3 regions of the Mesorhizobium sp. M0991 genome follow, and region 1 is predicted to be linked to each of the others. Evidence: riboswitches for the same ligand, from Rfam matches in the RefSeq annotation. Region 1 holds a riboswitch; each other region holds the start of a gene.
What was found. Region 1 has a riboswitch for cobalamin ahead of NKH70_RS15180 (DUF1636 family protein). Riboswitches for the same ligand answer to the same signal wherever they lie in the genome.
Positions count from the first base shown of each region.

Region 2: it holds a riboswitch for cobalamin, as region 1 does, so the genes downstream of both, NKH70_RS34285 (CbtB domain-containing protein) here and NKH70_RS15180 (DUF1636 family protein) in region 1, are expected to answer to the same signal.
Region 3: it holds a riboswitch for cobalamin, as region 1 does, so the genes downstream of both, metE (5-methyltetrahydropteroyltriglutamate--homocysteine S-methyltransferase) here and NKH70_RS15180 (DUF1636 family protein) in region 1, are expected to answer to the same signal.

Region 1 is NZ_JAMYNE010000009.1:11,206-21,075, forward strand. It holds gene NKH70_RS15150 (NADH-quinone oxidoreductase subunit D) at 1-790, opposite strand, end outside; gene NKH70_RS15155 (NADH-quinone oxidoreductase subunit C) at 791-1,393, opposite strand; gene NKH70_RS15160 (NuoB/complex I 20 kDa subunit family protein) at 1,399-1,980, opposite strand; gene NKH70_RS15165 (NADH-quinone oxidoreductase subunit A) at 1,971-2,336, opposite strand; gene NKH70_RS15170 (winged helix-turn-helix domain-containing protein) at 2,671-3,891, shown strand; gene NKH70_RS15175 (DUF6348 family protein) at 3,920-4,615, shown strand; cobalamin riboswitch at 4,675-4,878, shown strand; gene NKH70_RS15180 (DUF1636 family protein) at 4,917-5,351, shown strand; gene cobW (cobalamin biosynthesis protein CobW) at 5,348-6,388, shown strand; gene NKH70_RS15190 (cobaltochelatase subunit CobN) at 6,407-9,870, shown strand, end outside.
Region 2 is NZ_JAMYNE010000060.1:56-9,925, reverse strand. It holds gene NKH70_RS34330 (SRPBCC family protein) at 1-319, shown strand, start outside; gene NKH70_RS34325 (hypothetical protein) at 522-743, opposite strand; gene mgtE (magnesium transporter) at 1,027-2,424, shown strand; gene NKH70_RS34315 (MerR family transcriptional regulator) at 2,564-2,950, shown strand; gene NKH70_RS34310 (methyltransferase family protein) at 2,970-3,476, opposite strand; gene NKH70_RS34305 (heparan-alpha-glucosaminide N-acetyltransferase) at 3,493-4,491, opposite strand; gene NKH70_RS34300 (MFS transporter) at 4,739-5,938, shown strand; gene NKH70_RS34295 (SRPBCC family protein) at 5,917-6,840, opposite strand; gene NKH70_RS34290 (Rieske 2Fe-2S domain-containing protein) at 6,746-7,192, opposite strand; cobalamin riboswitch at 7,244-7,441, shown strand; gene NKH70_RS34285 (CbtB domain-containing protein) at 7,478-7,657, shown strand; gene NKH70_RS34280 (CbtA family protein) at 7,673-8,449, shown strand; gene cobU (bifunctional adenosylcobinamide kinase/adenosylcobinamide-phosphate guanylyltransferase) at 8,442-8,963, shown strand; gene cobO (cob(I)yrinic acid a,c-diamide adenosyltransferase) at 8,965-9,588, shown strand.
Region 3 is NZ_JAMYNE010000034.1:1,179-11,048, reverse strand. It holds gene NKH70_RS30235 (B3/B4 domain-containing protein) at 1-66, opposite strand, end outside; gene NKH70_RS30230 (hypothetical protein) at 393-641, opposite strand; gene pdxR (MocR-like pyridoxine biosynthesis transcription factor PdxR) at 634-2,130, opposite strand; gene NKH70_RS30220 (trans-sulfuration enzyme family protein) at 2,213-3,445, shown strand; gene NKH70_RS30215 (dihydrodipicolinate synthase family protein) at 3,498-4,400, shown strand; gene NKH70_RS30210 (FMN-binding negative transcriptional regulator) at 4,435-4,653, shown strand; gene metE (5-methyltetrahydropteroyltriglutamate--homocysteine S-methyltransferase) at 4,752-7,097, opposite strand; cobalamin riboswitch at 7,193-7,393, opposite strand; gene NKH70_RS30200 (hypothetical protein) at 7,949-8,203, shown strand; gene NKH70_RS30195 (helix-turn-helix transcriptional regulator) at 8,521-9,354, opposite strand; gene NKH70_RS30190 (MFS transporter) at 9,439-9,669, opposite strand.

The sequences.
Region 1 (9,870 bases):
CCATGCGCACCAGATAACGGTCGAAACAGTCGCCGTTCTTGCCGATCGGAATGTCGAAATCCAGCTCGGCATAGCATTCGTAGGGCTGCGATTTGCGCAGGTCCCAGGGTGCACCCGAGCCGCGCACCATGACGCCCGAAAAACCCCAGGCCCAGGCGTCCGCCAAGGAGACGGTGGCAATGTCGACATTGCGCTGCTTGAAGATACGGTTGCCGGTCAAAAGCGCGTCGAGATCGTCGACCGACTTCAGGAACGGGTCGATCCACTTGCCGATGTCCTCGATCAGCTTCTGCGGCAGGTCCTGGTGGACGCCGCCCGGCCGGAAATAGGCCGCGTGCATGCGCGAGCCCGAGGCGCGCTCGTAAAACACCATCAGCTTTTCGCGCTCGACAAAGCCCCACAGCGGCGGCGTCAGCGCGCCGACATCCATCGCCTGCGTCGTCACATTGAGGATGTGCGACATGATGCGGCCGATCTCAGAGTAGAGAACTCGAATAAGCTGCCCGCGCTTCGGCACCTCGATACCGAGCAGCCGCTCCGCGGCAAGCGCGAAGGCATGTTCCTGGTTCATCGGCGCGCAATAGTCGAGCCGGTCGAGATAGGGCACGGCCTGCAGATAGGTCTTGTGCTCGATCAGCTTTTCCGTGCCGCGATGCAAAAGCCCGATATGCGGATCGACGCGATCGACCACCTCGCCATCAAGCTCCAGCACGAGGCGCAAAACGCCATGCGCCGCTGGATGTTGCGGGCCAAAATTGATGTTGAAGTTGCGAACGGAGGTTTCAGCCATTTACTGCTTTGCCTTCTCATCTCCCGGAAGCACGTAATCCGTACCTTCCCACGGAGACAGAAAATCGAAATTGCGGAATTCCTGTTTCAATTCCACCGGCTCGTAGATGACGCGCTTGGCTTCGTCGTCGTAGCGCACCTCGACGAAGCCGGTCAGCGGAAAGTCCTTGCGCAGCGGATGGCCCTCGAAGCCGTAGTCGGTCAGGATCCGCCGCAGATCGGGATGGCCCGAAAACAGCACGCCATAGAGGTCGTAGGTCTCGCGCTCGAACCAGTCCGCGCCGGGATATATGCCGGTGATCGACGGCACCAGCGTCTCTTCGTCGGCCTGGACCTTGATGCGGATGCGGATATTCTGCCTCGGCGACAGCAAATGATAGACGACGTCGAAGCGCTTTGCCCGCGACGGATAATCGGCGCCGCAGACGTCGATGATCGAGATGAACTGGCATTTCGGGTCGTCGCGCAGGAAGGTCACCACCTCGATCAGGTCGCGCGGCTCGACCGAGATGGTGAGTTCGCCATAGGCGAGCACCGCCTCGCCGATCCGGCCGGTCAGCTTCTCGCCGAGATAGGTCGAGAGGTCATTCAACGCCTGGGACATGCCGCTCACCGTTCGATCGTGCCGGTGCGGCGGATCTTCTTCTGCAGCAGAAGGATGCCGTAGAGCAGCGCTTCGGCGCTCGGCGGGCAGCCGGGCACGTAGATGTCGACCGGCACGATGCGGTCGCAGCCGCGCACCACCGAATAGGAATAGTGATAATAGCCGCCGCCATTGGCGCAGGAGCCCATCGAGATGACGTAGCGCGGCTCGGGCATCTGGTCGTAGACCTTGCGCAGCGCCGGCGCCATCTTGTTGGTCAGCGTGCCGGCAACGATCATGATGTCGGACTGGCGCGGAGACGCGCGCGGCGCGACACCGAACCTCTCCGAGTCATAGCGCGGCATCGAGGTATGGATCATCTCGACCGCGCAGCAGGCGAGACCGAAGGTCATGAACATCAGCGAGCCGCTGCGCGCCCAGGTGATCAGCGACTCGGTCGAGGTGACGAGAAAGCCCTTGTCGGCCAGCTCGTTGTTGATCTCCAGGAAGAATGGATCGTCCTCCCCCACCGGCCTGCCGGTGTTGGGGTCGATGAGGCCCTTGGGCTTCGGCGCGACGAGCGTGCCGGAATTGTCGCTCAATCCCATTCCAGCGCTCCTTTCTTCCATTCATAGGCAAAGCCGATGGTCAGCACCGCCAAAAACACCATCATCGACCAGAAACCGAGCATGCCGATCTGACTGAACGACACCGCCCAAGGAAACAGGAAGGCCACCTCCAGGTCGAAGATGATGAACAGGATCGACACCAGGTAGAAGCGGATGTCGAACTTCATGCGGGCGTCGTCGAACGAGTTGAAGCCGCACTCATAGGCCGAAAGCTTTTCCGGATCGGGGTTGCGGTAGGCCACCAGGAAGGGTGCGGCGAGCAGCGCCAGCCCGACCACCAGCGCCACGCCGATGAACAGGACTATGGGCAGGTACGAACCTAAAAGTGCGTTCATGCTGCAGTTTCCGTTGGCGGCCAATCCACTCTGATTACAGCACCGGACCCACTTGCGGAAGCGTGACAGTTTAACCACTGAACCGTTTTAAGGGGCTCTATGCTGCAACGCGGCGAGGGTTAGCGCAGCGCTTTCGGCGAAGCAAGTCAAACCTTGTTCAAATCGCGGTGCTGGACGGCATATCCGGGAAAACTGGTCCGATCCGCTCCTGTTTGATTTCCTTCACTTTCTACTCCACTTTTCTCTCCTGACATGGATGCCGCCAAAACCCTGCTAGCATGGCACGGAAATCGCAGATTCTCTGCTGTGTCCAACATCATCAGGATACCCCTTGATGAAAGAAAAAATCTCGCTTCGCATGGCCCGTCGCATCGCGCTGGCGGCACAGGGATTCAATGACCCCCGCCCCGCCGGTACGCCCGACCGCAGGCATCTGGCCCGGGTGCTTGCCCGTACCGGCCTGCTGCAGATCGATTCCGTCAGCGCCGTGGTGCGCGCCCACTATATGCCGCTCTATTCGCGGCTTGGCCCCTACAAGCTTGCGCTGCTCGACGCCGCCGCCGCAACGCGCAAGCGCATGGTCTTCGAATATTGGGCGCACGAAGCCTCCTTCTTGCCGGTCGAGACCTATCCGCTGATGCGCTGGCGCATGCAGCGGGCCGAGCGCGGCGACGAAATGTACAGCGGACTGGCCAAATGGGGCCGCGAGCACGCCGCCTATATCGAAGACATCTATCGCGAGGTCGCCGAACGAGGCCCGATCGCGGCTTCGGCTTTCGAAGGCCAGAAGGGTTCGGGCGGCTGGTGGGGCTGGAGCCATGCCAAGCATGCCTTCGAATGGCTGTTCTGGGCCGGCCGCATCACCACCGCGTATCGCCGCGGCTTCGAGCGGTTCTACGATCTGCCGGAGCGCGTACTGCCGCCAGCGGTACTCGCTTTGCCAGTGCCATCCTCCGAGGACGCCCACCGCGAATTGCTGCGTATCTCCGCCCGCGCCCACGGCGTCGCCACGGCAGGCGATCTGCGCGACTATTTCCGCCTCTCGCCCGCCGATATCAAGGGTCGCATCGAGGAGCTGGTCGAGGCCGGCGAGCTGTTGCCGGTGAGCGTCGAAGGCTGGAGCAAAGCAGCCTATCTCCACAAGGACGCCCGCTTGCCGCGCAGGATCGAGGCGCGCGCCTTGCTCGCGCCGTTCGATCCTGTCGTCTTCGAGCGGTCGCGCACGGAAAGGCTGTTCGACTTCCGCTATCGCATCGAGATCTACACGCCGGCCGAAAAACGCCAGTATGGCTATTATGTGCTGCCGTTCCTGCTCGGCGACAGCATCGTCGGGCGCGTCGACCTCAGGGCCGACCGCCCGGCCGGCGTGTTGCGCGTCCATGCCGCCTATGCGGAGCCCGGCGCCCCGCCACAAACCGCTGCCGAGCTTTTCAAAGAATTGAAGCAGATGCAGGGCTGGCTCGGGCTTGAGCGCATCGAGGTGACAGCTGCCGGTGATCTTGGGCCGGCGCTGGCCAGTCAGAAAGATGGCCAACCCCCACAGCGTCTGTCATAGACGCTCCAAGAAACCTGGTAGGTTTGTAATGGCATCGCACGAAGTGCTCGACATGATCCATGGTGCGCTGATTGCACATGGAATAGATGCAATACGTAGAGAGCAGGACGTCACGCTCCAGTCGAGGCAACTTCGGTTTGAGGCTGAGGTGTTCGAGACGGGTTCTAACGGTCGGCTCGTTCTTGAAATCTACATATTCTCTCCGCTGCTTGATGTTCAGCCGGTCATTGAATCATTTGCTGGCTTCGGCGACACGCGCGAACAAGAATTGAATCAGGCGTTTGAAAAATTTATCCGTGGTGTTTTCCACGTCGCCATTGAGGGGCTGGCTGATCATGTCTGCGACGACATACAGGCCGAGGTAGAGATTTGGCAGCGAAGCAGCGCCCGTTGGAACATCTGGCGCAACAATGCCCGTTGGAAAATCTATGGCGGACCCGTCATTTCCCAAGCCACTACCGAGCTATGCTCGCTAAGCCGAGGCTATCCAGCATTCTATGCCAAGCTGGAAAAGCTGTTCACAGCTTCGGTACCCCCCGGAGGCCATTTTGTACGGACCTTTCTGGCAGGCTTGAACGGCACGCTTATTAGTGGCGAAGTCCTTCTGGACAACGCGGTTTGGCAAGAAGGTCAAAATCTGGCGATCAGTCATGATTGGGACTATGGCGATGGCTATCAAGCAATCCGGCAAGTTATCCTGGCACTGCCGGAAGGCGGGACATGACAGCCTTTGGCCGACATTGCAGTGTCGTAGCCGTGCGTTGACACCACCGCCTGCAAAAGCCTAAATCCATTCCAGACGGTCCCCTGCCCGCAACGGCAAGGGCCAAGAGGGAATGCGGTGCGAAATCTCGATTTCAAATCCGCGGCTGTCCCCGCAACTGTAAGCGACGAGCCAAGGCCGAAAACCACTGGGATATTCCCGGGAAGGCGGCACCCAGGCGATGACCCGCGAGCCAGGAGACCTGCCGTCTAGGACATAAGAATCCGATCGCCTGGCGGGTTTTCCGGGCAAGGAGCCTGATTTGGAACGCGACAGCAGTTTTCCGGCTGAGACAGCGGATTTATTGTCCGGCCATGGTGATTCCCCGGCCGGCGTTACCGTCATCGTCTGCTCGTCCTGCCGTGACGAGACCGGTTCGGACGCTCGTCCGCGCGCCGGCGAACTGCTCGCCGAGGACACGCGCCGCGCCGCTTCCTGCGAAAACATTAAAATCCACACCGTCGAATGCCTCGGTAATTGCAAGCGCCGGCTCAGCGCCGCCATACTGCGCGACGGCTGCTGGAGTTACGTCTTCGGCGACCTGACCGCGACCAGCGGCGCCGATCTCGTGACCGGCGCAAAGCTGTTCGCCACCTCGACGGATGGGCTCATTCCATGGCGCGGCCGTCCCGATTGCCTGAAGCGCGGCCTGGTTGCCCGCATCCCTCCCCTTGACCTTTTGAAGGACCTGATATGACCGCTGCCTCCATTTCGCGCGTTCCCTGCACTGTAGTCACCGGCTTTCTCGGCGCGGGCAAGACGACGCTGATCCGCCATTTGCTCGAAAGCGCCAAAGGCAAGCGGCTAGCCATTATCGTCAACGAGTTCGGCGACATCGGCATCGACGGCGAGATCCTCAAGGGCTGCGGCACGGACACCTGCCCCGAGGAAAACATCGTCGAGCTGGCCAATGGCTGCATCTGCTGCACCGTCGCCGACGATTTCGTTCCGGCGCTCGACCAGATCCTGTCGCTGACGCCGAGGGTCGACCACATCCTGATCGAGACATCCGGCCTCGCTTTGCCCAAGCCGCTTGTCCAGGCCTTCCAGTGGCCGTCGGTGAAAAGCCGCGTCACGGTGGACGGCGTCATCGCCGTGGTCGACGGACCGGCGCTGGCTGATGGCCGCGTCGCCAACGACATGGACGCCCTGCAGGCGCAGCGCGCACAGGACGAGACGCTCGACCACGACGATCCGGTCGAGGAAGTATTCGAGGACCAGCTCGCCTGCGCCGACCTGATCATCCTGTCGAAGAGCGACCTGCTGAATGCAGACGGCGCGGCCCGCGCCAATGCCGTCATCGGCAAGCATGTTGGCCGGGCGGTGAAGATCGTGCCGACTTCGCAAGGCAAGGTCGATCCGTCGGTGCTGCTCGGCCTCGGCCTTGCCGTCGAGGACGACATCGAGAACCGCAAGACCCATCACGACGACGAGCTCGACCACGAACACGACGACTTTGACTCGTTCGTCATCGACATTGCGTCCGTGTCCAACCCGGACGAACTGGCACAACGCGTCGCCACGGCTGCGGAGGAGGAAAACGTGTTGCGCGTCAAGGGTTTCGTCGAAGTCGGCGGCAAGCCGATGCGGCTCCTGCTGCAGGCCGTCGGTCCGCGCGTCAACCACTATTACGATCGCGCCTGGACCGCTGAAGACGATCGCCGCTCGCGCCTCGTTGTCATCGGCCTGAAAGGGCTGAACCGCCCGGCCATCGAGCGTATCCTCGCCGGCTGACCCCAGGTACGAGCCGCGATGCACATCCTCACCACGACATCCGCCTCGCTCGACGATCTCGCCGAGCCTGTCGATCTCAGGCAAACGCCTGCGGATGTCGTGGCGCTGTCCTTCACCGACAGCGACCTGGCCGGGCTGGCGGCGGCGTGGAAGGCAGATGCGGACCGCCTGCCGTCGATGCGGCTCGCCGCCTTGCGCGACCTGCGCCATCCGATGTCCGTCGATCTCTGGATCGACAGCGTCGCCCGCCACGCCAAGGTCATTTTGGTCCGCATCCTCGGCGGCTATGACTGGTGGCGCTATGGCTGCGATCAGCTCGCCGTTGTCGCGCGAAATCGCGGTATCAAGCTGGCGCTGCTGCCGGGCGAGAGCCACGACGAGGATTTGCGGCTGATCGAAGGCTCGACGCTGCCGCGCGAGGAGTTGGACGGCCTGCTTGGCTATTTCCGCGAGGGCGGACCGGCGAATATGACGGCGCTGGTGCAGAGGTTGGCAAGTCTCGCCGGATCGGGTGTGGCGGTCGCTGAACCAGTCAGCGTGCCAAAGGCGGGATTTTACGAGCCGGGACTGGGGGTCGCAGAACGCGGCGTCCCGCTCCCCCTCGAGGGGAGGGTCCGGCCGCAGGCCGGGGGTGGGGTCCTCTCCGAAGCGCGCCGACAGAAAAAAACGTCGAGCACTGCCGCAACGACCCCACCCGGCCCTTCGGGCCACCCTCCCCTCGAGGGGGAGGGAGACGTCGTGCCAATCCTGTTCTACCGCTCGATGCTGCTCGCCGCCGATGTCGCGCCGATCGATGCGCTTTTCGAAGCGCTGACTGCGCGCGGCATAGCGCCGGTCCCTATCTTCGTCTCCAGCCTCAAGGACCCGGCATCGCTCGCCTTTGTCGAAACCGCGCTTGCAACGCTCAAGCCTGCCGCCATCATCACTGCGACGGCTTTCGCCTCGGGTGCCGAGCCCGGCGTCGAAACCCTGTTCGACCGCGCCGGCGTACCGGTGTTCCAGGTCATCGTCGCGACCACCCGCCGCGACATCTGGCAAACCAATCAGCGCGGCCTGGCGCCCGCCGACCTTGCCATGCATGTCGTCCTGCCCGAGCTCGACGGCCGCATCCTGGCCGGCGCTATTTCATTCAAGGGCGAAAGCGAAACCGATCCCGCATTGGCCTTCCGCGCCTTCGCCAACCGGCCTGAGCCCGACCGCGTGGCGCAAGTGGCGAACCGTGTCGAGGCCTTCGTGCGCCTGCAGCGGACGCCCCGCGCGGAACGCAAGCTCGCCATCCTGATCCCCGACTATCCGAGCGCCCCCGGCCGCACCGGCTATGCGGTTGGCCTCGACGTGCCGTCCAGCGTGCTGGCGATGCTGCATGACCTCAGCGAACAGGGCTACGCCGTTGAAGGGATTCCGCAAACGCCGCGCAAGTTGCTGGAGATGCTGGAGCGTGGAGGTGAAGGGTTGGGGTTTGAGGACTATCTCAAGTACTCGGCGGAATTGCCTGCTGAGGCGATAGCTGCCGTGACGGCCGCATGGGGGAATGCGGAAGATGACACAAGTTTGTGCGAGGCACCCCCCTCTGTCCTGCCGGACATCTCCCCCTCAAGGGGGGAGATCGGCGGTTTCGCCGCCGGCTCTCCCTTAACGCCCTCGGTAATTGGCGAAAGCAGAGACAACAGCGCAATCTCCCCCCTTGAGGGGGAGATGTCCGGCAGGACAGAGGGGGGTGTTCAAGCGCCTGCCGCCGCAAAATTCCCCTTCCGCGCAGCCACCTTCGGCAACGTCACCGTGGCACTCGCCCCTGACCGCGGGCGCTCAGCCGACCGCCGCGCCGACTATCACGACCCGACGCTGCCGCCGCGCCATGCGCTGGTCGCCTTTGGCCTTTGGCTGCGCAAGTCGCTCGGCATCCATGCAATCGTCCATGTCGGCGCCCACGGCACGCTGGAATGGCTGCCCGGCAAGACCGTCGCGCTCAGCGAAAACTGCTTTCCCGAAATCGTCACCGGCGCCCTGCCCGTCATTTATCCGTTCATCGTCTCCAACCCCGGCGAGGCAGCACAGGCCAAGCGGCGCATTGCCGCCGTCACCCTTGGCCATCTGCCGCCGCCGCTGACCGGCGCCGGGCTTGACGAAAACCAGCATAGGCTTGAACGACTGGTCGACGAATATGCCCAGGCCGACGGGCTCGACCGCCGCCGCCGCGACCGCCTGGCGAGACTGATCGTCGAAACCGCGCAAAAAACTGGCCTCGCCTCGGACGCCGGGGTTGCCCAAACCGACGCTCCCGACGAAGCGCTGCGCCGCGTCGACGCCTGGCTCTGCGATCTCAAGGATTTCGCCATCAAGGACGGCCTGCATATCTACGGTCGCTCGCCGGAAGGCGAGGCTGATCCGGTACGGCGGCAAAGCGCAGCAGCTGAAAAAACCGCACTGCTTGCCGCCCTCGACGGCCGACATGTCGCTGCCGGTCCGGCCGGTGCACCAGCGCGTGGCCGGCGCGATGTGCTGCCGACCGGCCGCAATCTGTTCACCGCCGACCCGCGCACCATGCCGACGCCGACATCCTTCGATCTCGGCAGGGCGGCCGCCGACGAGGTCTTGCGCAGCTACATGCAATCGCATGGCGACTGGCCGCGCTCGCTGGTCATCGACCTCTGGGGCTCGGCCTCGCTGCGCACCGGCGGCGAGGAGATCGCGCAAGGCCTGGCGCTGATGGGCTGCCGGCCGCAATGGGATTCCGCCACCGGCCGCATCACCGGCATCGAGGTGCTGCCGCCGGCAACGCTCGGCCGCCCGCGCGTCGACGTTACATGGCGCATATCAGGCCTGTTCCGCGACATGTTCCCGACCCAGATCGCGCTGATCGACGCCGCGGCCAACACCGTCGCCGCCCGCGACGAGGACGCTTCCGAAAACCCGCTGGCGGCGAGGACGCGTGCAGACGGGAAGATCAGCCCGCGCATTTTCGGCACCTCACCCGGCACCTACGGCGCCGGTGTCGAGGATTTGTTGTCGAGCGGCGACTGGGCCGCGCGCGAAGAGATCGGCCGCGCCTACCTCGACGCCACCTCGCACGCCTATGGCGGCTCCGAGGGCGAAGGCGTTTCGGCGCCCGGCGCTTTTGAGGGCCGCATCGCTGAGGCCGACCTTCTGGTTCATACCGGCGACGACCCCGGCCGCGACATCCTCGAAGGCTCGGCCGACGTCGCCTTTATCGGCGGCTTTTCGGCAGCGCTTGCCACGCTCGGCAAAAACGCCGACGTGATCGTGCTCGACACCACGGACCCGCAAAAGCCGAAGCCGCGCTCGGTTGGCGAGGCCGTATCCCGGGTCGTGCGGGCGCGCGCCGTCAATCCGCGCTTCATCGCCGGCCAGATGCGCCACGGGCCGCGCGGTGCTTCGGAATTCGCCGAGACAGTTGATCGGCTGGTCGGCTTTGCCGAGACTACCCATGCCATATCAGGCACGCTGATCGAGGCCGTGCACGA
Region 2 (9,870 bases), on a different contig from region 1:
CGGCGGCCGCTGGTACGAGATCGGTGAGGATGGGTCACAATGCGATTGGGGCGAGGTTCTCGCCTGGGATCCGCCGTCCAGGCTGACGCTCGCCTGGCGCATTGGAGCCGATTGGCGCTACGATCCGGCATTGCTGACCGAAGTCGAGATCCGCTTTGTCGCACTCGGCGAGAACGCGACGCGTGTGGAACTCGAGCACAGGCTTCTGGAGAACATGGGCGAAACCGCGGAGGCAGCGCGCCAGGCCTTCGAATCCGAGGGTGGCTGGAGCGGGCTCCTGGACCGCTATGCGGCTGAGGCCCAGCGCCACGCCGCCTGATCGGGAAGCCTTCCAGTCCATACCAGCGAGGCCGTCGCACTGTCGGCCTCGCCTCATTCCCGGTGCAGCATGTGCCGTTCTGCCCGGCCACTGGGATTAATGTTGTTGGGCGAACGATGCCCCAACTGGAACGGCGAGCACACCACACCTAGCGTTGTCGCGGACTACCCGGCGGTTGGTCAGCGGCGGTACCAGAGCTGGATTATCGGTGCTTCTCGACGAAAGCCTTGCAGGCGGGTGACAACTGCTCGATCATGCTCTGAAGGTCGCATTTGCCGATCGGTGTCATTGGGCAAAGCCGTTTGTAGTCAGGCTTGCATTCCTTGCCCTGAAAAGATTTGAAGGCCTTTGCCTCGGCGGTAATCGGGCTCAAAAGTATTCCCGAACAAACCAACGCAAGGCTGGTAAACAGATACTTCGCCATAAACACCCTCCATTTATTAGCGGTAATTATAGAGATACTAAATTAGAATTATCTAATTATCAACCTGAGCAACCGGCAGCTCGCAAGGTCGTCTGATATCCGTCCGTTGCGCACGGAGAGGCCGATTCTCAAGCCAAATCATGCCGCCGCTCCATCTTTGTGTTCGACCAAGATCTTTTCGGAAAACCGGTTTCCACTTTTCAGGATCATGGTCTAGACCTGACAGGCACCTTATCCGGAAATCCGATGGCGGGAGGCGCTGGTGGAAGGCCAGGACGAATACATGACCGGCGCCAGGGCCGCCGAGGAGCGCCGCGCCGACATCTATGACGAGGACGGCGTCATCCTGTCGTCGTTTCTCGCCCAGATCGGTGCAGCGATCGCCGATCGCGATACGCTGACGCTGAAGCGTGAAGTCGACGATCTGCACCAGTCGGAACTCGGCCACCTGCTCGAGGCCCTGCACCCGGAACAGCGCCGCGCCCTGGTCGAATTGCTGGGCAAGGATTTCGATTTTTCTGCCCTGACCGAGGTCGACGAGGCGATCCGCCGCGACATCGTCGACAATCTGCCCAATGCGCAGATCGCCGAGGCGGTGCAGGAGCTCGATTCCGACGACGCCGTCTACATTCTCGAGGATCTCGACCAGGAGGACCAGGACGAGATCCTGTCGCAATTGCCGTTCACCGAGCGGATCAGGCTGCGGCGCTCGCTCGATTATCCCGAAGAGACCGCCGGCCGCCGCATGCAGACGGAGTTCGTCGCGGTGCCGCCCTTCTGGACGATCGGCCAAACCATCGACTACATGCGCGAGGACAACAATCTTCCCGACCGCTTCAGCCAGATCTTCGTCATCGATCCGAGCTTCAAGCTGCTCGGCGCCATCGACCTCGACCAGATCCTGCGCACCAAGCGTTCGGTCAAGGTCGAAGAGGTCATGCATGAGACCAGGCATGCCATCCCGGCCACCATGGACCAGGAAGAGGCGGCGCGCGAATTCGAGCAATACGATCTTCTGTCCGCCGCCGTCGTCGACGAGAACGAGCGGCTGGTCGGCGTGCTGACCATCGACGACGTCGTCGACGTCATCCAGCAGGAGGCCGAGGAAGATCTGCTGCGCATGGGCGGCGTCGGCGATGAAGAACTCTCGGACAGCATCTTTTCGACCTCGCGCTCGCGCGTGCCGTGGCTGCTGGTCAATCTTTTGACGGCTTTCCTCGCGGCCTCGGTGATCGGCCTGTTCGACCGCACCATCGAGCATATCGTGGCGCTGGCGGTGCTGATGCCGATCGTCGCCGGCATGGGCGGCAATGCCGGCTCGCAGACCATGACCGTCACGGTGCGGGCGCTGGCGACGAGGGACCTCGACATCTACAATGCCGGCCGCATCATCCGCCGCGAAATCGGGGTGGGCTTCATCAACGGCATCATCTTCGCCATCCTGATCGGCCTCGTGGCTGCTGCCTGGTTCCACGATCGCAATCTCGGCGGCATCATTGCGGCTGCGATGATCATCAACATGTTCGTGGCGGCTCTGGCGGGCATCCTTATCCCGCTGCTGCTCGACCGCTTCAAGATCGATCCGGCTGTGGCTTCGGCGGTTTTCGTCACCACGGTCACCGACGTCGTCGGTTTCTTTGCCTTTCTCGGGCTTGCCACATGGTGGTTCGGCGTGCGCTGAACGGCACCTCAATTGACTTTTACGTAAATGCCGTGCGAGGCTTTGGAAGGTGCCTTGTCCGCCGATTCTGGTACGCGCCTGGACGTTGGCGGCGCCGGCCAGTTGGAACTCGCGGCGTGGCCGGGGCATTGGAGTGACGATGCGGGAATATTATTCGATCACGGAGCTGACCCGCGAATTCGACGTGTCGACGCGGACGTTACGCTTCTACGAGGACGAAGGGCTGGTGCAGCCGGTAAGGCGCGGCCGCACCCGGCTGTTCCGTCCGTCGGACCGGCATCTCATCCGCCAGATCATGCGCGGCAAGAGGCTCGGCTTCTCGATCAATGAGATCCGCGAAATCATCCAGATGTACAGGGAGCCGCCCGGCGAGGTCGGCCAACTCAAATTGATGATCAAGCGCATCGAGGAAAAGCGCGAGGATTTGCGCCAGAAACGCCGCGACCTCGAAGAGACGCTGGCCGAGCTCGACCAGGCAGAGGAATCCTGCGTCGAGCGGCTGGTGGAACTCGGCGTCACCACATAAGCGCGGTGTCAGCCTCGGCTCAAATCCAGCGCCGCACCCTTTTGGCGTAGTCCCGGTACTTCTTGCCGAATTTGGCCGTCAGCACATTCTCCTCGCTCTCGATCGTCAGCTTCTGCGTCAGGAACGCCGCGATGACCGCCAGCGGCAGGAACCAGGCGATCCCAGAGACAAAGGCGAGGCTGACCAGCAGCAATGTGTTGGCGAGGTAGATCGGGTTGCGGCTGACGGCGAAGGGGCCGGTGGTCACCAGATGGTCCGGCACGCCGTTCGGGTTGAGCGTCGTCTTGGCGCGGATCATGGTGCGGATTGCCGTGAACCAGAGCGCGGCGACCGCCACCAACCCGACAAGGCCGGCGGCGAACAGGATGTCGCCGAGAAGATCGCCGATCCACGGCAGCGGATAGAACAGCCCTAGCGCGACGCTGACGATGATGGCGGCGGTATAGATCAGCGGCGGCCATGGGATGTGTCCAAGCTTCGGCTGCCCAGGATTTTGCTGCACGGGTTTCGGGTGAGTGTCGCTCATTGTTGTCCTCCCTCGATTAGCGCGTTCCCGGTTCCCCCGCCTCGGTTTGGGCGGTACAGATGCCGGCGAGCTCGCCAATATGCGCCTTCCACTCCGGGGACTGGTCGTTGCTGTAGAGCCGCTCAAGCGAGGCTTCGCCCTGGAGAGTGTCCAGCATGCAGGCACAATAGCTGGAGCAGAACTCGGTGTCGCGCGCCTGCTCGCAGGATATCTGGCAGGATTTCAGAAAATTCACCTCCCTGGTTTCGACCTGCGCCGGCATGAATTGCGAAAACAGCCAGACCGAGCCGATCAGCACCGGCTGATGGATCAGATAGAAGGCAAGGCTGTGCCGGCCGATGAAGACCAGCGGGTTTGCCCAGCGGCCGGGCGTCATGGCCGACAGCCGCGTCAGCGCGCCGGAGGTGGAGGCGAGCTTGGTAACCGCGATGCCGGCAAGCACGGCACCGAACCACGGCAGCAGCGGAACGTAGTCATTGGAGCGCGGATTGGTCGCCGACAGGCCGACCCACCACAAAGCCGGCTGATCGAAAGTTTCGGATCGCAGGTAGAAGGGCGCAGCGACAACGAATACGGCGACAAGCAGCGTCAGCAGCGCCGGCAGGCGCAGGAACGCCAGGCCGAGCAGGCTGGCGAGCGCGATTTCGTGCAATATGCCGAAGAAGATGAAGCCGTCGGGCGTGGCGATGCGCGTGACCAGCGATATTGCGAGTGCTGCCCCGGCAACCATGGCGAAGCGCTTCCAGAAGCCGGTCCAGCGGATTTTTTTGCCATGGGCGAGATAGAGACTGATGCCGACCAGGAACAGGAAGCTCGAAGCGATGCAGCGCGCGTAGATTTTCCACCAGCCGAAGGCGGTGAGGCCGGGATCGGTGTAGCCGAAGAATTCGAGGTCCCAGGTGAAATGATAGCTCGCCATAGCAAGCAAAGCGATGCCGCGTGCGATGTCGATGGCGGCGATGCGCTTCGACTTCGGTTGATCCTGAACGGCTGCGGTCGGCGTGGCGATGCTCATTGGTCTCGCTGTCTTGGTTCAGCCCCGGCAAGACGACTATCACGGTTGCCACCGTCAAAAGAAGCAGGGCCTTGCGTCGCGTTGGTGCCGGTCGGCATCAGAGCTGCTTTAGGCCAGAGCCGGAAAGCCTTTGGCCGGCTTCGCTTTTTGCCGTGAAGGCGTCGGTTTCCTGTTACCCGGCAAGGAATCGCCGCGGCAGATTTGTGCTCCAAACCCTGCTTCGGGCGATTCGGCTTCGGGGAAAGCAATGGCTACCCATGTGCGCCATCCGATCTGGCTCGCGGCCTTGCGGCCGGCGGATGCCCGCACCTTCGCCTCGCTTTATGCGGTCGAATCCTTCGCGCGCGCCACCGTATCCAGCGTCATCCCGATCCAGGCCTACGAGATCCTGCACAACGAGCAGATCGTTTCGATCCTCTACACGATCGTGGCGATGCTCGGCCTGTCGGCGACGCTGTTCATGCCGATGCTGATCGCCCGCTTTGCCCGGCGCTGGGTCTATACCGCCGGCGCCTGCCTGCTGGCCGCCGGCTCGCTGTTCTTCGTCACCCATACCCTGGCCGGCCAGGTGGTCGGCATGCTCTGCCGCGTCGTCGGCGCCGGCGCGCTGGCGATCACGCTCAACCTCTACATCATGGATCATATCCGCAAGACCGATTTCATGCAGGCCGAGTCGCTGCGCATGGCGTGGTCGATGCTTGCCTGGACCGCCGGGCCGACGCTCGGCATTTTCCTCTACACGCGTTTCGGCATCTATGCCGCGCATGGCGCGGTGGCCGTCTTCGCCATGGCCTTGCTGGCGCTGTTCTGGACTTATCGGCTTGGCGACAACCCGTCGATCCGCCCCGGCAAGACGCGGCCGGTCAATCCGCTGGCCAATATCGGCCGCTTCGTCGCGCAGCCAAGGCTGAGACTCGCCTGGCTGATCGCCTTCGGCCGCTCCTGCTTCTGGACGACGTTCTTCGTCTATGGGCCGTTGTTCATGGTGATCACCGGCGAGGGCAAGCTGGCCGGCGGCCTCTTGGTTTCGGCCGGCAATGCGCTTTTGTTCATGGCCATCTTCTGGGGCAGGGCGGGACGGCGTTTCGGCGGCCGGCGCACCATGACGTTCGCCTATTTCGCCATGTCGGCGACGCTGCTGGCGGCCGGCGCCGTCGGCGAGGCCGCACCGCTCGTCACCGGCGCGTTGCTGCTTTGCGGTGCCCTCTTCACCATCGCGCTCGATGCGCTGGGCTCGACCGCCTTCATGCGCTCGGTGCGCTCGTATGAGCGGGCGCAGATGGCGGCGGTCTACCGCACCTATCTCGACTTTTCCGAGCTGACGCCGCCGCTGGTCTATTCGGTGGTGCTGGCGTTCTTCGGCCTGGGCGCGGTTTTCGCGACACTCGGCCTGCTGGCGGCAGTCTGCGGCTTCGTCACCTGGCGCTATCTGCCCAAATCGCTTTGAAGTGCGGCATGCCGCTCGCGCACCCAGTTGTGGAAGCGGTGCAAGTCATATTCCTCGGGCATCAGCACGCCGGCCTTGTGGCGCATCGAGCGCAGGCCCATCTGGTTGACCTCGCAGATATCAGCATCCTCCTCCAGCACCTGGGTACCGAAGGCGATGATGTTGTCGATATCCGCCGCCGGATCGGCGAGCGCTTCGGGCGAAAAAAGCCATTCGGCGGTGAGTTCGGTCTGCTCCGGCCCAAGCGGCACCAGCCGCACGGTCCTGACATAGTCGACATGGCCGACGACGAACATCGACGGCAGGCTGGTGGCGTAGGTCTGCCCGGCGGTACGTTCGGCCGGCGTCAGGCCGGAAAAGACCGAGCCGTGAACGCGTCCGTCGCGCGACCAGGTTTCGGCCCCGGCACGCAAGCCGCCGGAAAATTCCGGCGCGTCATTGTCGGCGTGGCGCGCCCATTCGGGATCGTCGTGGCGGCCCATCAGGCCGCGGCCATAGATCGGCACCAGCCGCGACAGGTCCTTGTGGACGCCGGGGCAGTGCAGGCACTCGTTGAAGTTTTCCCAAAAGATCTTCCAGTTGCAGTTCATCACCTTGCGCAGCACATGGCCGCTCAGCAGCGTTTCCAGCGGCCAGTTGGCGAGGTCGCCGGATGCCGGATCGAAGGATGTTTCAGCTGAGCCGGCAACATCCTCGGCGAGGTTGGCGAAGACAAAACCGCGCCACACCGAAAGCGCGACGCGGTAGAGCGGATGATCGGCCTTGTCGAAACCGTCCGGCAGCGATTTCGATGGCACGCGCACCAGATCACCGCGCAGCGAATAGAACCAGGCGTGGTAAGGGCAGGTGATGAGCCGCGCCTTCAGCCGGCCTTTCGCTCTGCTGGCAAAGCTGCGAGCCACGATGCCGGCAGGTGTTGTGGAAGGCGCGCAATTCGCCGGTCTCGTCGCGCAGCACGACGACCTCCTGCGTGCCTATGCGGAACGTTCTGAAAGCCAGCGGCTGGGCAAGGTCGGCCTCGCGGCAGACCAGCAGCCAGTTGCGATACCAGATGGCCTCTAGATCGCGCTGGTAGGCCGCGATGTCCCAATAGGCCGATGACGGCAGCGTCGGCTCGGCCCGCGTCAGACCGTTGTAGGGACCGCGCTCATTCGGGCTGGGTTGCATGCCGGCTTCTTCCCCATCCGCCAGCGACACCCGGCGGTAAAAATTGTCAATCGCAGTGCCGGTCGGCGAGCTTGCGAGGCGGCGCATTCGCCACACGATCCGGCGGAATTTGGTTTGCCGGGCGCGGCGATTCTGCCTATAGTCGCTGATGTCGTCGGTTCCGTTTGGAACCAAGAGGGAATGCGGTGCGGGCGAAATTGTTTGCCCAATGCCGTGGCTGCCCCCGCAACTGTGTGCGGTAGTCCTCTCCATATGCCACTGAAGGTTCGCCTTCGGGAAGGTGGGGAAGGACGCTGATCCGCGAGCCAGGAGACCTGCCGGCGACAGGAAACTGACTTCTATGCCCTCGGGTGGAGGGCGAAAGGACAAGACATGAATACCGCTTCCGTCTCGCTCGGCGCTTCCGTCTCCTCGCAGTCGCGTTTCATGCAGCTGGCGCTTGCTGCATTTCTCGGCATTTTCGTCATGGGCTTTGTCGGCTTCTCGCATATCGATGCGGTCCACAATGCCGCGCACGACTATCGCCACTCGATGGGCTTTCCCTGCCACTGACAAGGGGCTGACATCATGACACTGTTTCGCAACGTCGTGTTCATCGCGGCGATCGCAGGGCTTGTGGCCGGCGTCGCTCTCGCCTGCATGCAGGCCTATGCCACGGTGCCGCTCATCCTGAAGGCGGAAGTCTACGAACAGGCCGGCGGCGGCCATGACCATGCCGCCGCACCTGCGGCACCGGTCGAAAACGCCGGGGGCACGATGGCTATGAGCAGCGCCGCGCCGGCTGAAGCAATGGCTCCGGCGGAGGACGAAGGCTGGGCGCCGGCCGACGGTTTCGAACGCTTTGCCTTCAGCGTCGTTGCCAATATCGTCACCGGTATCGGCTTTGCGCTGGTCCTGGTTGCGGTTTCGGAGTTCGCCGGCGGCATCGGCAATTGGCGTCAGGGCCTGTTCTGGGGGCTGGCCGGCTTTGCCGTGTTCACCCTGGCGCCGGGCCTCGGCCTGCCGCCGGAACTGCCGGCGATGCCGGCGGCCGACCTTGTCCAACGCCAGATCTGGTGGTGGGCAACAGTGGTGGCGACCGCGGCCGGTCTCGGCCTTATCGCCTTCCGCAGATCGCTGCCGCTGGCGGTCCTTGCGGTGGCGTTGATCGTCGCGCCGCATATCGTTGGCGCGCCGCAGCCCGACAGTTTCGAGACGGCGATCCCGGAAGGCCTGCACCACCAGTTCGTGGTGGCGGTGACGCTGACCAATCTGGTGTTCTGGCTGGTGCTCGGCGCGGTCGTCGGCGTGGTGCGCGGCCGCTTCACCGGCACGGCGACCAGCCTGCGCGACAGCTTTGCCTGACCGCGCTGCCGGGGCACTGACCCTTATCATCGGCTGTGCGCGATCCGGCAAGAGCTCGCATGCCGAGAGGCTGGTGAGTGCCTGTCCGGCGCCGTGGAGCTATCTCGCGACGGCGCAAGCCTATGACGAGGAGATGCGCGAACGGATCGCGCTGCACCGCTCGCGCCGCGGTGCCGGCTGGACGACCATCGATGCGCCGCTCGACCTTGCCGGCGCGATCGAGGCGCTGCCTGACGGCCAGCCGGTGCTGATCGACTGCCTGACGCTGTGGCTGACCAACCATATGCTGGCCGAACATGATGTCGAGGCCGAATGCCGAAGGCTGGCGGATGTGCTGTCGCGGCCGCGTGGCCCCTGGTTCGTGGTGTCCAACGAGGTCGGCCAGGGCATCGTGCCGGACAATGCGCTGGCAAGACGGTTTCGCGACGCCGCCGGCCGGCTGAACCAAGACGTCGCCTCTGTCGCGGACATTGTGCTTTTGATGGTGGCGGGGCTGCCGCTCAGGGTGAAATGACATGGCTGATACCGACCACATCGATCCCAAGGACGAGGAACGCCACCGCGCCAAGATGGCCAAGCGCAAGGCGGTGCAGGACGCCGAGGTTGCAGCCAAGACGGTCGAGAAAGGGCTGTTGATCGTCAACACCGGTCCGGGCAAGGGCAAGACCACGGCCGCCTTCGGGCTGGCGCTCAGAATGCTCGGCTACGGCAAGCGCGTCGGCGTCGTCCAGTTCATCAAGGGCAAGTGGCACACCGGCGAGAAGGACGCCTTTGCTGCCTTCGGCGACCGCGTCGTCTGGCACGCGATGGGCGAGGGTTTTACCTGGGAGACGCAGGACCTGAAACGCGACATCGCGGCGGCCGAGGCCGCCTGGGCCAAGGCACTCGAGCTGATGGCCGAGCCGTCGATCAGCCTCGTGGTGCTTGACGAACTCAACATCGCGCTGCGTTACGACTATCTCGACCTCGAAAAGGTGGTCGCAGCGCTGAAGGCGCGTCGCGAGGGCCTGCATGTCGTCGTCACCGGCCGCAACGCCAAGCCGGCGCTGGTCGAGGCAGCCGACCTGGTCACCGAGATGGGCGTGACCAAGCACCACTTTGCCGCCGGCGTGAAGGCGCAGCAGGGGATAGAATTCTGAGGGCTTTGGCGATCAGGCAGAACGTTCAGAGGAAGATCCAACTCGGATGACGCTTGCCGAGGTTGCCCTCGACCTCTCAAGACCTGGGTTCCTCGCCCGCCGCGAAGCGGGGGAGAGGTGGCCGCGAAGCGGCCGGAGAGGGGGCCTTTCGTAGGGCGCAGTCCCCCTCTCCGTCTCGGCTTCGCCGAGCCACCTCTCCCCCACTTTCGTGGGGGCGAGGAACCCAAGCTGGAATAAAGCCGCGTTCCAACGCTGAAGGAGCAACTTTGTTCTTGCTTTGTG
Region 3 (9,870 bases), on a different contig from region 1:
ATGCGCGTCCCTTTGGGCGTCATCGCGAAGCGCGGCCTGTTCCGCCGCCGCAATCGTGTCGTTCAACGCCTGTGCATCCGGCACGTCGATTTCAGCGTTCCGCACCACAATGCTGATCAGATGAAAATCCGGGTAGCGGGCCTTGATCTCGGGGGCAATCTATGGCGTGAAAGACATGGGATGCTCTTTTCTCATGGGGAGGCTTTGCGCTGCGGGTCGTTCGGGAAATGTTTGAAGAAAGGTGCTTGTCGAGCGTCCAGATCTTCTGGCATCGGCATGGTGCATGCCGCACCATGCGCTGGATAATTCCATCATTCGGCCGTGGACAAGGCCTGGTAGAGATCGTCGATTATCTCTTGCGGGTGCTCGAGCCCGCCTCGGCCGGCAACAAGCTACGCCTCCGCCAGATCCTCCATTTCATAAAAGGCAGCGGGCGCGATATGGATGTGAAGCAGCTTTCCTTGCCGGTTATGCATCGCTCTCGGAAATTCGTCTCGCACGAAAATCTGCCGCCAAACTGGCCTGATCAACAGCACCAGTTGCATAGCGTTTTCCCAGTCCAGTTGACTTTGCAACGAAATGCGGTTCAGCCCAAGGTCGGTTTCCTCGCCAGCACGCCACGTCCCCGCCGTTTTAGCCACCGTGTCCCGGCAACGCGTCTTGCACCTGCTTGACAACCGCTCGCAGGATCTCAACGCCCTTCTTGATTTGCCGAATGCTCAAGGCGGCATAGCCCATGACAAGCCCCACGCGATCGATGTGGCCTTCGTCCAATTGCCGCTCGTAGAGGGGCGAGATCAGGTGCAGCCCCAGGCCCGCGCCTCGGGCGGCTTCGACCAAGGTCGTTTCCCGCGATCGCGGCAGTTCGTCGAACCAAACGACGACGTGCAGACCGGCCTCTGCTCCCTGGACAGCGATGCGATCTCCGAAGCTGCGCCGCAAGGCGCCCAACAACGCCTCCCGACGCTCGCCGTTCAGCCTGCGCACACGCCGCACATGGCTTTCGTAGCCGCCACTCTCGATCAAAGAGGCCAGAGCCTCCTGTTCAGCGACCGGCGAATGTCGGTCCGCGAATTGTTTGGCGGTAGCGAAGACCTCCTGCAATTCCGTCGGGACGACGAGGTAGCCGATACGCAGCATCGGCGAGAGCGTTTTGGAGATCGTGCCGAGGTAGATGACAGCCCCGTGGTCCTCAAGACTGTGCAGCGGAGGGACCGGATTGATGTCGTAGCGATATTCGCTGTCGTAGTCGTCCTCGATCACATAGGCGTTGTTGTGCCGCGCCCATTCCAGAAGCTGATGGCGGCGCGCGATCGGCATGACGCCGCCCAGCGGAAACTGATGCGATGGCGTGACATAGGCCAGTCGTGCCCCGATCCCCGCCAGCAACTCCGTCTTCATCCCGTCCTCGTCGACGGTGACCGGGACGGGCGAGGCACCCGTACTGGCAAAGACCTGACGCGCCATCCTATAGCACGGGTCCTCGATGACGAAGCGGTCGGCGGGATCGAGAAGCAGGCGAGCGCACAGATCTAGGCCCTGCTGCGAACCGTTGACGATGATGATCTGCTCGAGCTCGCAGCTCAGCGTTCGGGCGCGCCAGAGATAGCCCTGGAGCGCCTGGCGCAGCCCACGCCAGCCGCGAGGATCGTCATAGGCAAGACGCAACGGGCGCTGCCCCATCGCCTCGTTCATCGCACGTTTCCAGACCAATGCGGGGAAGTCTGACGGCGCCAGGTCGCCATAGCGGAAATCGACCTTCAGTCCAGTCGGCAGATAATCCGGCCAGGGCGGCGTAACGCGCAGTCGTTCGCCATAGGCGGACATTTGAACCGGGCCGACTCGTTTCGCGACAGTGCGGCTCGTCTCAGGACCGATCAGCGAAGATGCAACGCGAGGTCGTGCGCCTTGACGGACTTCGATGAAACCTTCCGCGGTCAGTTGGTCATAGGCGACCGTCACCGTCGTTCGCGAAACCCCAAGGTCATTTGCCAGGCCGCGGGAGGACGGCAGCTGACTGCCGGTTTCATAGACGCCGCCGAGGATTTGCTCGCGAAGAGCCTCGTAGATCTGGCGTGCACCCATCGCGTGCGAGCGACCTGCAGAACCGGCACTTGAAGACTGGACCATTTCATTCATTGCTAACTGGATATTTCACATTGGCCAGTTTGCCGTCAATCTTTCGGAAACCCAAGAAAGATCTAGAGGCCGAATGACCCGTTCCTATCAATCCGAAACCGATGCTCTCACGCGGTCGCCCAACGACACCGGTCCCGGATTCGCCACTCGGGCGATCCATCATGGCTACGATCCGGCCCGCTTTTCCAATGCCGTTCAGCCGCCAGTCTTCTTGACCTCGACCTATGGATTCGAAAGCGTGGCAGCGAACGAGGCCGCCGCCACCCTTGGCGGAAGGCTCTATGCGCGCGAATACAATCCGACGACGGAGATCCTCGAGCAACGGCTCGCCAATCTGGAAGGAGCCGAGGCAGGTTTGATCGTTGCCTCGGGGATGGCGGCTTTCGGCACACTGATCTTGTCGCTCCTGTCCCAAGGCGATGAACTCATCGTCCACAAGACGCTTTATGCGAACACGCTTGCCATGGTCGAACAGGCGGTCCCCCGCTTCGGCATCAAGGTCGTCGCGGTCGACCTGTCCGATCCTCACAATCTCGATGCCGCGATCACCGAGCGGACCCGGCTTGTTTTCTTCGAGACGCCGGTGAATCCGCTGAGCCGCATCCTCGACATCGCTGCCATTGCCGAGCGCGCCCACGCGCGCGGTGTAAAGGTTGCAGTCGACAGCACCTTCGCCTCGCCCGCGCTCCAGCGGCCGCTCGAACATGGGGCCGACCTCGTGCTCCACTCCCTGACCAAATACATCAATGGGCACGGCGATGCCCTTGGCGGGGCGATTCTCGGCGACGCGCAAACGCTCCGCACGCTGCACGAAACGGGCCTGCGCTACATCACCGGCGCAGCGCTCTCGCCCATGTCAGCCTTCCTGATCCTGCGCGGTCTGAAGACGCTCACGCTGCGCATGGAACGCCACAGCGCCACGGCCCTTGCGGTGGCTCAGGCGCTCGAGGCGCACCCGGCGGTGGCATGGGTGAGTTATCCCTTCCTCGACTCGCACCCTGATCAGGTGACGGCGCGAAAGCAGATGTCCCAAGGGTCGGGCATGTTGGCCTTTGGCCTCCACGCTGGGTTCGAGGGCGCGCGGCGGATGATGGACCGGCTCAACCTGATCACCCGGGCTGTCAGCCTCGGTGATGCCGACAGCCTCATCTATCATCCGGCAAGCCTGACCCGTGCTCGTCAGCCGATCCGCAAGGATGCGCATCTGGCCGATGGAGTCGGCGAGGACCTCATGCGTCTCTCGGTGGGTCTTGAAGACGCCGATGACCTAATCGCCGACCTGCGGCGGGCTCTGGACGCCCTGTGATGACCTGTGGTCCGGCCAGTCCTGCGCTCGCGTACAAACCCGGAGCCTTGCCATGGCATTCCTGAGCGGCCTTTCCGCGTTTCCCATCACGCCGACCGATCGGGACGGCCGCGTCGATACCGTTGCTCTGCGCAAGCTGATTGCCAGGCTTTGCGCCGCTCAGGTCGATTCCATCGGTCTTCTCGGCAGCACCGGCACATACATGTATCTGACGCGCGAGGAACGGCGACGGGCGCTCGCCGAGACCTTGGACGAAACCGGGGGACAAATGCCGGTCGTGGTGGGTGTGGGCGCGCTGCGCACCGACGAAGCAGTGAGGCTCGCGCAGGACGCTAAGGCCCTTGGGGCTGCCGCGGGGTTGCTTGCCGCCGCCTCTTACACCCCGCTCACTGATGACGAGGTGTTCGAACATTTCTCCACGGTGGCGCGCGAAAGTGGCCTTCCGATCGTCATCTACGACAATCCAGGAACGACGCATTTCCGTTTCACCCCAGCACTCGTCAGCCGCCTGGCAAACGTGCGGGGGATCGTCGCTATCAAGAATCCGACAGACAAGGGCGATGCGATCAAGAGCCATCTGGCCGACCAGAGGCGCACTGTGCCGGAAGGGTTCTCGATCGGCTACAGCGGCGACTGGAACGCTGCAGAGGCCATGATCGCTGGCGCTGACACATGGTACAGCGTCCTCGCGGGCATCCTGCCCGAGGTCTGCACAAAGATCGTCACAGCGGCGCAGCAGGGCGATGCGGCCGAAGCGCGACGGATCGATGCCGCGCTTGCGCCGCTCTGGAGCCTCTTCAAGGAGTTCTCGAGCCTTCGCGTCGTCTATGCACTTGCCGAATTGCTCGACATTTGCCGTGCCGACCCCCCGCGTCCCATCCTGCCTCTGCCCTCAGCAGCGAAGCGCCAGATCGCCGCCGCGTTGGAAGGCTTGCCATCGGATGTCAACCGGTGAACAGCGAACCCGGCGGCCAGTGAAGGAACCTGTCATGTATGTACCCGCGCATTTCGATGAACCGAGCCGAGAAGTCCTTTACGAACTGATCGAGAACAGCGCACTTGGCATGCTGATAACCCATGGCCGGAGCGGTCTCGACGCCAATCACATCCCCTTCGAACTCGACACGTCACAGGGAGAAAACGGTTCCCTTTATTCCTGCGCGATTAGTACACGTGCCGAAGGAAAGTGCACTTTCTCGCTCGAGTGACTTATTTCAAAGGATGTGATCGCGTTTTGGCACATTCACGGCCCACATGCGGCAGCCGCTAACTCACCACATGGTGAGCAACCAGGAAACCTTCCGGCCTACACTTTCTCCCGGAGCGCGCGTGCTGCAGCAACCATGTTCATGAGGGCAGGGCGGACCTCCTCCCACTTGCGGGTTTTGAGGCCACAGTCCGGGTTTACCCACAGTTGGGCATCGGACAGTCGCTCGCGGGCAAGCATGACGAGATCCGAAATCTCGCCGACTTCCGGGACCCGTGGTGAGTGAATGTCGTAGACTCCGGGCCCGATTTCATTCGGATATTTGGAGCTCGTGAAGGCGTCCAGCAGTTCCATTTTCGAGCGCGACGTCTCAATCGAAATGACATCCGCATCCATTTCAGCGATCGCGTCGATGATCTCGTTGAACTCCGAATAGCACATGTGGGTATGGATTTGAGTCGCGTCCTTTACACCCGTTGAAGCGATCCGGAAGCATTCGACAGCCCAGTCGAGATAGTCGTTCCAATCAGACTGGCGCAGTGGCAATCCTTCGCGAAACGCGGCCTCATCGATCTGGATCATCCTTGCGCCGGACCATTCGAGATCCGTCACTTCGTCGCGGATGGCGAGCGCGATCTGGCGGCATGCTTCGGAGCGGGGTACGTCGTCGCGAACAAATGACCAGTTGAGAATGGTCACTGGGCCTGTGAGCATTCCCTTCACAGGGTTTTCCGTAAGCGACTGGGCGAACTGCCACCAGCGCAGCGTCATCGGATTGGGCCTCGATACGTCGCCGAAGATGATGGGGGGGCGCACGTAACGCGACCCATAGCTCTGCACCCAGGCATGCTGGGTGAAGGCGAAGCCGGACAGCTGCTCGCCGAAATGCTGTACCATGTCGTTTCGTTCGAACTCACCGTGCACCAGCACGTCCAGCCCGATCTCTTCCTGCCAGCGAATTGCAGCCTCGATCTCCTTCTTCAGGAAGGTCTCGTAGTCGACATAGCTCAGCTGGTCCTTCGCATGAGCGGCCCGCGCCCTGCGTACCTGCGGCGTCTGCGGGAAGGACCCGATGGTCGTCGTCGGGAACGGCGGCAGCCCGAGCGTGCCGGCCTGGACTCTGGAGCGCTCGGCAAAAGCGCTCTCTCGTCGCTTCATGCTGTCGTCAATGCTGGCGATCCGCCCCTCAACCAGCGGGTCATGGATCTTCGTGGATGTCACGCGAGTGGCGGCAGCCTCGGCAGACGCTTTCAACGCGCCTGCCACCGCATCCCTGCCTTGGGACAGGGCCCGGGCAAGCAACACCAACTCGTCGGTCTTCTGGGCCGCGAAGGCGAGCCACGACCTGATGTCCGCGTCGAGTTCCGTCTCCATGCGCAGGTCGATCGGCACATGCAGCATCGAGCAAGAAGGCGCGATCTCGACGCGGTCCAAGGGCCAGCCGGCGACGATCGGTTTGATGCGGTCGAGAATGGCGGGCAGGTTCGCACGCCAGACGTTGCGGCCATCGATCAAGCCAAGCGAGAGCACCAGATCCTTCGGTGCGAGCCGACCCACCGTTTCCAGCTGCTCGGGAGCGCGCACGAGATCAATATGCAGCCCGGCCAGGGGCAGAGAAACCGCGGTTTCGAGATTGTCTCCCAGCGGCCCGAAATAGGTAGCCAGCATGATCTTCAGCTCGGGCGCGGCTTTCGACAGCTGGCCATAGGCGAATTCGAACGCAGCTCGTTCGTTCGGGTTCAGATCGAGGACAAGCGCTGGCTCATCGATCTGCACCCAGTCGGCTCCAGACAGCTTCAGCCTCTGCAGGAGTTGCTCGTAGACGGGCAGCAGCCGCGGCAGGAGCGCGATGGGATCGAATCCTTCGGCAGGCGATTTCGCCAGCTTGAGGAAGGTGATCGGTCCAAGGATGACTGGGCGTGTGTGAACGCCGAGAGCTTTAGCCTCGATGAAGTAATCGACCGGTTTCGTCGACGAGAGGGCGAACGTCTGATCATCGTTGAGTTCCGGCACAATGTAGTGATAGTTGGTGTCAAACCACTTGGTCATTTCCATCGCGGTTACATCAGACCGATGAGCCGCCTGCTGGTGACCAGCGTGTCGACAATCCTCCGTCTGACCTTGGTTGCCCCGCGCCATTGCGAAGTAGATGTCAAGTGGAACCTCGCCGCTATTCCAGCCGTAACGGGATGGAACGGCGCCGACCATGGCTGCGGTGTCGAGCACATGGTCGTAGAGCGAGAAGTCGTTCGACGGGATTTTCGACACGCCGCGATCGTGCTGCTCCTCCCAGCTAGCGGCACGGAGCGCCTTCGCGGTCGTGAGAAGGTCGGCAGCGGACGATTTTCCGGACCAGTAGCTTTCAAGCGCGAATTTCAGTTCTCGCCGACGACCGAAACGGGGCACGCCGAGCGTTGCTACAGGAATTTGCTGAGAGACAGTCATGCCAGACCCCGATGGTTGGGGCGTCGGTGACAAGGAAGGCGCTAGCAGGCCGGCACGAACGCCAGGCTGCAGCGGCCACCGAGACACCCCGCCCGTGGACGTAATTCGCCGTGGCAGGTCTCCTGGCTCGCGGGGTCATAGCCTCTACCCGTCTTCCCAAGGCTATTCGCCTCAGTGACATGAGTGGGGTTGGCTCGCCGCTAACAGTTGCGGGGGCAGCGCCGGCATCGCACCGGCTTCCCTCTTAGCTCCGCTGCGGCAGCGCCGTACGGAGAACCACGACGCGGGAGACAATTACAGCAGTTCGCTTCTTTGTCAACGCCGCATAAAGAAATGTTTATGTCGTTATGTTAAATTTCCGTTGGCATGTTCCAAAGGTCGCCTCGAAAGCGAAAACTGTGGAAGCCTTGAGCGGCCGGTAAATCAAAGCAATGACGCACGGCGCCCTTGTCCAGGAGGATAGGAGTTCGTCGGCTGCCGGCAGCAAACATACCGGCAAGCGCCGTGGTGCTGCTTAGCGCATCATGCGAACCACCTCGGCGTCGAACTTCGGCTCCGAGGTTCCGACCGCTTCGTTGGTGATCTGCTCGCGACCATATTCGGCTCAATGGCGAGGCTGTTGCCCATGTGGAAGCTGTTGGCCGTGATGCCCTCGGTGATATGACACAACGATTTCGGGGGGAGCACACCGAGGCCAGGCGCAGCGGCGTGTTGCGAAGTGATCGAGGCCAATGTCTCGAACTGCTTGTTCGCAGCCCACCGGCTCAAGGTAACCCGGCTCAAACCACCGGGCCAGCTCAAGTCCTGTCCAAATGAGGCCTGAGCGGCAAATCGTCGTGCACGCGCACGGTTTGGCGTTCGATCTTGTGATGCGTCTTGGGCGGACAATCGCCACGGTGCAGCGCGCAGAAGCGGTCCCCAATTGGGAAACCGAGGGCGGTGAGGGCAAGCCAGCGCCACAGGCGGAAGGGGACTTGGACCTGTTTGCCCTGCTGGACCACAAGTTCGCGACACAGGGCCTCAAGGAGAAGACCAAGAGTGATTATGCGCGGGACCTCGCCAAATTCATCAAAAGCAGCGGGCAGTCAAAATTCGGCGCCGATTGACATGGAGATAGCCATCGCGGCGGACCGCCCAGGCGGACCGCAAGCCGGAATACAACCGGGTGCAGGCGGCCAACCTCGTCCACAAGATGGCGTCGGGCACACACCGGCGATGGGAGAGCGGACCGTGGAGTGCAGGAACTTCACGCCTATCCACGCTCCCGTGGACGTGTCCTGCGGCACATCGGCAGCGATATTGAGGAGGCAGTTGAGCTTCTGGTCGAGCACTCTTACCTGCCACTACCTACGCTTAACGTCATCTCGTACTGAAAACGCACCACGCAAGGTCGAGATGTAACATGCGCCCTTCGTGGATGGTTCTAAGCTTCCTCGGGCGCGGTCAATCTGTGATAACGGTCGCTTGGAACCTCCATCACCGCGACGCGATCAAGGTTGGCGTATCGCGCTCGGTAGTAACCTTCTTCCTCCACTTCGGCGAAACTACACTGGGGAACGTCAAAGGTCGCAGCTTCCAATCCGAAGAAAGTCGTAGCGGTTTCTTCATCCAAGAAGTTCCACTCATCTTCTCCGTCGTCATATGTGACGCGAACATAGGAGGCCATGCGCACGGCTTCCTGATCACCCATCTCTGCGATGATGGCATCGCATTCTTTCTTCAGCTTTCCTGAAACCTCACCCTTATCCCAGTCATCCAAAGCCCGATAGATTTCTGGATGATAATACTCTGGCATCTCCTCTACATCGTCACCGATAAGCTCAATGGTGCGGACATATTGCGGATTTATCAAGAGTATTTTGTTGTCAAGGCTCCAACAATACAGCCATGGCCTGCTTGTGTTATTTCTACGCAGATTATGAAGTTCCTTCAACTGACGTAAAATCGATTCACGCGCCTTTTCATCGATAGGATATTGGCGGCTGCCAAGAGTCGTCTTGATTCTGAGCGTGCCGTATCGCGTTTCGGCATCGGCAATTGCAAACGGGCTCGTGCGCCACTCCTCGACATCAATCTTCCAGCCCAGCAGCTCCTCGACCGTGCATTTCAACGTGAGACAAAGGTCCTTGATCTGCTCGACGTTCAACTGCGTTTTGCCTGTTTCCCAACGGGCCACAGTCTGTTGCGTCGTTGCCATCTGCTCTGCCAAATCTTTTTGAGTCATGCCCAGTCGAACCCTAAGCTCTTTCATGTTCATAACTCACCTCGCGTGTTCAACACACGCATTGTGGATGAATTAATCTAACACGTCAAGCGTGTTCAAAAATCGCAGCATGTGTTTTTAGGGGGTTCTTCGAGGCTCCGGCAGCCGTTCGTGACCACTTGCGCAAGACACAGGGCTGGTACACAGCACGAATGGGCGATCAAAAATTACTGCTGCGATGCTCGTCATCAGCCAAGCTGCCGCCGCACCTTCCATTAGGGTGCCAAGGTTCGAAATGAGTGCAGCCGACCATAGCGAACGGAAGGTCTTGTGCTCAAAAGGAACGAGTGAAGATGTTCTCTTCGCCATTGTGGGAAGCCTCGGGATTGACCGCGGGGCTGGATTTGTTTCGCCTCACTCAACCATGGCCTCGCCGTACAAGCCAAGCTGCCACAGTGCGCGCCTGCTAACCCAGAAAACTTGGCGGCCTTACAGGCATGCGCAGGACGCGCGAAGCCGCTCAAATCTCCCCAGATGGGTCAGCCATCGAAGACCGGCATCACTTGCCCG